One region of the Bacillus sp. C28GYM-DRY-1 genome, then DNA from elsewhere that is predicted to be linked to it. Evidence: a T-box and tRNA genes for the amino acid it is inferred to sense, from the RefSeq annotation. Region 1 holds a T-box; the other holds one or more tRNA genes.

Region 1 (3,411 bases):
GGATCAGAAACATGCTTATTTATTTAGAGAAACAGCCCGCCTACATGAGAGAACCGCGCAGGAAATAAAGATCAGACGTGATGATATTGAACGTTATTTCGGACAAACGAAAAAAAAGTGGGAACATGATAAAATTTTTTATGAACAGTTTGTAGACAGAGCGGAGAAGGAATGGTACCTTTCCCCTTTTGAACTTCAGGCCGTAACCTATTTTTCAGAAACCATTTCGGCGGTGAATTTTGCGCTGGAGCGGTTGGAGGATTGGTATGAGTCAGCAAAAGAGAAGAATGACTCAAGGGTTGTGATGAACCACGGCAGCCTGTCCATTCACCATTTTCTGTATAATGATACAGGGACCGGGTATTTCACAAACTTCGAAAGAGCGTCTGTCGGTCCGCCGCAAAACGACTTACTCGGCTTTTATACAAAAATGTTCAGAGGCATTCCGAAAGCTTGTCCGGAATGCGTTGAATGGTTTTATGCATACACGAAATTATTCCCTTTACGTGAAGCGGAAGTCAGTCTTTTTCTCAGCTATATGGCGTTTCCGGCAGCCATGTACAAGGTGCTGAACCGTTATCAAAACGGGGTAAGACAGCATGAAAAAAATGAATGTACGCAATTATTAAAGGCCTATTGGCAAATGAAAAATATAGAGCCGTTTGTGATGAAAATTCATCAGACTGAACAAGAGAAAAAATTCCAGGCTGAAAACGAGTCCACGTCTTAATGGCGCGGACTTGTTTGTTTATATCCATTCTAAATGAAGAGCGCAAGCCAATAAGATTAGGATTGCGAGCAGCAAAACATCAAAGGTTGTTGGGAAGAAAATGGTTCTAATTCCTTGGAAAATTGTAATGGGAATAATCACTTGTGCGGATACAAGCCGAATTTGCCTAACCCACGGCGGTAGCGAATAAGAGCTGAAACGTTTCTTCACGGTGCATCCTCCTCTGCGCATTTACAAGCATCATATGTAAACTTGGGCAATAGGTGCCTGCCTATCAGTATAGAAAGTGGCGTTTTTGGAAAAGATGATTGACGAATCAAAAACACTTTTACTATAATAAAGAACATAAATAAAGTATATAATGAGCTGATAAATACACCTGCTTAGAACGGGAAGAGTACAAAAAAGACGCATGCAGAGAGAGAAGCCGTTTGCTGAAAGGCTTCTTATGTTGTCTGATTGGAAGGTCGCCCGGGAGCATAATTTCTTGAAAGAAGAGTAGAGAAATTCGGGAAACACCCGTTATCCGTTATAAGTGCATGAACTGATAAAGTTCATGAAAAAAGGTGGTACCGCGAAAGAGCTTTTCGTCCTTTTACAGGGATGAAGAGCTCTTTTTTCGTTCTCAGCCATTTTTAAAACATGTTGGAGGGTTATGATGGAGACGAATGAACAAACAATGCCGACGAAATACGATCCGGCAGCTGTTGAGAAAGACCGATATGATTTTTGGCTAAAAGGCAAATTTTTTGAAGCGGGCAATGACCAGACAAAAGAGCCGTATTCTGTTGTTATTCCGCCGCCAAACGTAACAGGAAGACTTCACCTTGGACACGCGTGGGACACAACGCTGCAAGACATTGTAACAAGAATGAAACGCATGCAGGGCTATGATGTGCTGTGGCTTCCGGGTATGGACCACGCCGGCATTGCGACACAGGCTAAAGTGGAAGCGAAACTTCGTGAAGAAGGCAAATCCCGCTATGATCTTGGCCGCGAGAAATTCCTCGAAGAAACGTGGAAGTGGAAGGAAGAGTATGCTGACTTTATTCGCAGCCAGTGGGCGAAATTAGGGCTTGGCCTTGATTATTCCCGTGAACGTTTTACGCTGGATGAGGGCTTAAGCAAAGCGGTTCGCGAAGTATTCGTTAAGCTTTATGAAAAAGGCCTGATTTACAGAGGGGAATATATTATTAACTGGGACCCTGCGACAAAAACAGCTCTATCCGACATTGAGGTCATTTACAAGGATGTTCAAGGCGCGTTCTATCATATGAGCTATCCGCTCGCTGACGGTTCAGGTTCAATTGAAATTGCAACGACACGTCCTGAAACGATGCTCGGTGATACAGCGGTTGCCGTTCATCCTGAAGATGAGCGCTACAAGCATCTTATCGGAAAAACGGTGATCCTGCCGATTGTAAATCGTGAAATTCCGATTGTCGGTGATGACTACGTTGATATGGAATTTGGTTCAGGTGCGGTGAAAATTACGCCTGCTCATGATCCAAACGACTTTGAACTTGGCAACCGCCATAACTTAGAACGCATTCTTGTCATGAATGAAGATGGCACAATGAACGAAAATGCACTGCAATATCAAGGCATGGATCGCTTTGAATGCCGCAAAAAGCTTGTTAAAGATCTACAGGAAGCAGGTGTTCTCTTCAAAATCGAGGATCATATGCATTCTGTCGGGCATAGTGAACGAAGCGGGGCTGTAGTTGAGCCTTATCTTTCTACCCAATGGTTTGTGCGCATGCAGCCGCTTGCTGATGAAGCGATTGAGTTGCAAAAGAAAGAAGAAAAAGTCAACTTTGTGCCTGACCGTTTTGAAAAAACGTATTTACACTGGATGGAAAACATCCGCGACTGGTGTATTTCACGTCAGTTGTGGTGGGGCCACCGTATTCCTGCTTGGTATCATAAAGAAACAGGTGAGCTATATGTCGGGCTTGAAGCGCCTGAGGACAGCGAAAATTGGGAGCAGGATACAGATGTACTGGATACATGGTTCAGTTCTGCGCTCTGGCCTTTCTCCACTATGGGCTGGCCTGATGTAACGGCTGAAGACTTTAAACGCTACTATCCGACAGACGTTCTCGTGACAGGGTACGACATCATTTTCTTCTGGGTGTCACGCATGATTTTCCAAGGCATTGAATTTACAGGCGAGCGCCCGTTCAAAGATGTTTTAATCCATGGCTTAATCCGTGACGAGCAAGGCCGAAAAATGAGTAAATCTCTTGGAAACGGTGTTGATCCGATGGATGTCATTGACAAGTACGGAGCTGATTCTCTGCGTTATTTCCTTGCGACTGGAAGCTCTCCTGGCCAAGATCTGCGCTTCAGCTATGAAAAAGTGGAATCGACTTGGAATTTCGCCAATAAAATTTGGAATGCCTCCCGTTTTGCATTAATGAACATGGACGGCATGACATACGATGAGCTTGATCTGTCAGGCGAAAAATCAGTAGCTGACAAGTGGATTTTAACGCGATTAAATGAAACGATTGAGCATGTGACTCAGCTTGCTGATCGATATGAATTTGGTGAAGTCGGACGTCATTTATATAACTTTATTTGGGATGATTTCTGTGACTGGTATATTGAAATGGCGAAGCTTCCGCTTTACGGAGAAGACGAAGCGGCTAAGAAAACAACCCGTTCCATCCTTGCTT
Region 2 (3,411 bases), on a different contig from region 1:
CAAGTGAAATGTGCCAGCTCTATCAGCCCGTAAAAAAAGAGCAAAGCGACTGACGCGCTTTACTCTTTTCCTTTTGGATTTAAAGCATTGACTACACTTTTCCCCGCAGACTTCATCTTGTACCATGTCCAATCGAATAATTGATTGATTTCCTCAATCTGACCGGTGACTTGTCCAGCAGAGGCCATATATTTTTCGCCGTTTACGACAGTTACATCCCCGTCTATTTTTCCTTTAATAATCAGCTTGCCGTTTTTGACAGTAACATCACCTTTGACCGTCTCACCTTCTGGCACGGTCACAGTGTGGTTATGGACCACAAGATTCGGCTGCTTGGACACGCTGAAATTTTGGTCATTATGCCAGCTGTTCAAAAAACCTCCGCCCATCAAAATGATGAATACCGCAGCAGATGCGATAACAGGATGGGTTCTGAACCACCTTTTCACAGAAGCTCTTTTCTTCTCCTTAGGCAATTTTGCCATGACATTAGCGGTAAAATCCGCGGGGGCTTCGACATGCGATGTGCTCCGGACGAGCGCTATAGATTTTTCCATCTCATAAAAATGCTTTCTGCATTTCTCGCATGTCTCCAGATGTTCATTTAATATGTGTTCACCTTTTGGAAGGATATCTCCATCAAGATGCATATGCATAAGCTGCACAATTTGTTCAGGACAGCTCATTTCATCACCCCACTTAAAGATCCCTTAATTGTTTTCTGAGAGCCTCTCTGCCTCTGTGAATCCGCGTTTTCACAGTCCCCACAGGAATGTTGAGAATCTCGCTGATTTCAATTAATGAGAGTTCGTCAATATACTTTAATACGATCACTGTTCTGTATTTGTCAGGAAGCTTTAAAATTTTCTGCTGAATCGTGTTTGAGAGTTCCAGCGACACAACTGCATCATCAGGCAAAACTCCATCTGCGGCGATTTGTGAATACATGGTCAAGCCTTCCGTACCAGCCACCTCTGCATCAAGGTAATAATCCGGCTTCTTTTTGCGAATGCGGTCAATCGTCAAATTGGTCGCGATTCGATAAAGCCAAGTTGAAAATTTCCGGTTAATATCAAAACTGTCGATATTAACGTACGCTCTGACGAAAGCCTCCTGTGCAATATCCTCTGCCTCATGCACATTACCAAGCATACGATAGCAAAGCTGATAAATTTTATCCTTGTAGATATCTACGATGTCAGCAAATGCATCTTGGTCGCCTTTTTTGACTTGTTTAATTCTCTTTTTAATCATCATTTCCATATTATCTAACCTCTGCCTTCACCGGTCTGTATGTATACGAGCTTCGTTCCAAAAGGTTTCAAGTTTTTTATAAAATAAGTTTATCAAATTTTTGGCAGGGTGTAGATGGTAATTCGTGAATAAACTACCTTAACATATTTTTAAAATTATTATACAGACTGAACAGTTAGAAGTTGGAATGATTTTAAAAAGAAAAAAAGACACCTTTTGATCAAAGGTGTCTGTGACTGGGCTAGCTGGATTCGAACCAACGCATGACGGAGTCAAAGTCCGTTGCCTTACCGCTTGGCTATAGCCCAATAATGGTGGAGGGGGGCAGATTCGAACTGCCGAACCCTGAGGGAGCGGATTTACAGTCCGCCGCGTTTAGCCACTTCGCTACCCCTCCATATTAATGTTAGAAAAGAGTGCCGGCAAGAGGACTTGAACCCCCAACCTACTGATTACAAGTCAGTTGCTCTACCAATTGAGCTACACCGGCAAGATGGTGGAGGATGACGGGCTCGAACCGCCGACCCTCTGCTTGTAAGGCAGATGCTCTCCCAGCTGAGCTAATCCTCCAAATGGTGACCCGTACGGGATTCGAACCCGTGTTACCGCCGTGAAAGGGCGGTGTCTTAACCGCTTGACCAACGGGCCGTTTGTGTTCTCGTCGAGCTGACAAAAGTTATTATATACAGGTTACACCCCCTTTGTAAAGAGAAAAATTAAATTTTTTATTTTCAAACTTTTTAACTCCTTTTTTAACTGAAAAAGCCTCCCAACATTTATCATTTCTTTTATGATAGAGACAAGCGAATTAAGAGAGGAGAAACCAATATGATACTAGTCAGCTCTTGCCTTGGCGGCATTGAATGCAGATATAACGGCTCTCATGCCGCATCGGAGAAAATCAGAAAACTCATCAATGAAAATGAAGCAGTTGTGGCTTGTCCTGAGCTTCTCGGCGGCTTCTCAACTCCCCGAGAACCTGCAGAAATCATCGGAGGCACCGGCGAGGATGTTCTTAATGGAACCGCTAAAGTCGTGACAGCTTCAGGAGAAGATGTCACAGAATTATATATGGAAGGCGCCACGAACACATTAGCTTACGCAAAAGAAGTCAATGCCTCTACCATCATATTAAAAGAAAACAGTCCGTCGTGCGGAAGCGGTTTTATCTATAACGGTACATTCTCCGGCCAAAAAATTGCCGGCAGCGGAGTGACCGCCGCACTGTTAAAACAAGCGGGCTACCATGTCATTTCGGAAAACCAGCTAGACAACATATTGTAAGGAGGGCATCACATGACTCAAGACATTTCTTTATCCTTCTATAAGCCTGAACATTTGCCGGAGCTCCAATCATTTACACTAAAAAACGATGACAAACGCTTTACCTCACTCCCGAAAGAGGTGCTGGCTCAGGCCCTGAGCATACGGGACCGGTATCCAGTAGTCATTTTAAAAGACGATTTGCCAGTCGGTTTTTTCATTTTATATACATCAAAAGAAACGCTTGCTCCATATTCTAACAATCCATTTGCTTTACTGCTCAGCTCTCTGTCTATACACGCAGTGCATCAGGGAAAAGGTTATGCAAAAAAAGCAATGTTTCAGCTTCCCTCTTTTGTGAGCAGTTATTTCCCATGGTGCGATGAAATTATTTTAGCCGTTAATCAACTGAACACACGTGCAAAGCACCTTTATATGAAAAGCGGGTTTCTTGATAAAGGACGGCGAAGAATCGGACCGATTGGAGAGCACCTGCTCCTTCATTACTTCTTATAGTCTAGGATGAAATAAAATTTTAAAGATTTTAAAACATAGTTGAAATGTCATAACAGGAACGAATATACTGAATATTGAGATATATTATTTTTAAACAGGGGGCCTCCTCATGTCAAAACCATTAAACCTTCACCGCCTTACAACGGAATCACGCAATAGCCAAACAGCTGAAATCCACAAAGCAGACACACTCGGCATCCTCAAAATGATCAACAACGAAGATTTGAAAGTCGCAGCCGCCGTTCAGCAGGTTCTCCCCGATATCATAACAGCTGTAGACTGCGCCTATGACTCGTTTCAAAATGGTGGCCGGCTTATATACATAGGCGCCGGCACAAGCGGCAGAATCGGTGTCATGGATGCTGTTGAATGTCCTCC

The links. A T-box is a leader RNA that pairs with one kind of tRNA and senses whether it is charged. The one in region 1 lies ahead of valS (valine--tRNA ligase), so its partner is inferred to be a tRNA-Val.
Region 2: it encodes a tRNA-Val, which carries the amino acid that the T-box ahead of valS (valine--tRNA ligase) is inferred to sense. The anticodon was not compared.

Annotation. Positions count from the first base shown of each region.
Region 1 covers NZ_JAUMKF010000006.1:56,996-60,406, forward strand. The annotation lists gene cotN (spore coat protein CotN) at 1-730, shown strand, start outside; gene Q3W56_RS07860 (hypothetical protein) at 749-940, opposite strand; T-box leader at 1,106-1,328, shown strand; gene valS (valine--tRNA ligase) at 1,389-3,411, shown strand, end outside.
Region 2 covers NZ_JAUMKF010000008.1:144,341-147,751, forward strand. The annotation lists gene rsiW (anti-sigma-W factor RsiW) at 60-686, opposite strand; gene sigW (RNA polymerase sigma factor SigW) at 700-1,263, opposite strand; tRNA gene Q3W56_RS10180 (tRNA-Gln) at 1,491-1,562, opposite strand; tRNA gene Q3W56_RS10185 (tRNA-Tyr) at 1,567-1,651, opposite strand; tRNA gene Q3W56_RS10190 (tRNA-Thr) at 1,672-1,744, opposite strand; tRNA gene Q3W56_RS10195 (tRNA-Val) at 1,749-1,824, opposite strand; tRNA gene Q3W56_RS10200 (tRNA-Glu) at 1,828-1,902, opposite strand; gene Q3W56_RS10205 (2-thiouracil desulfurase family protein) at 2,083-2,538, shown strand; gene Q3W56_RS10210 (GNAT family N-acetyltransferase) at 2,551-3,033, shown strand; gene murQ (N-acetylmuramic acid 6-phosphate etherase) at 3,143-3,411, shown strand, end outside.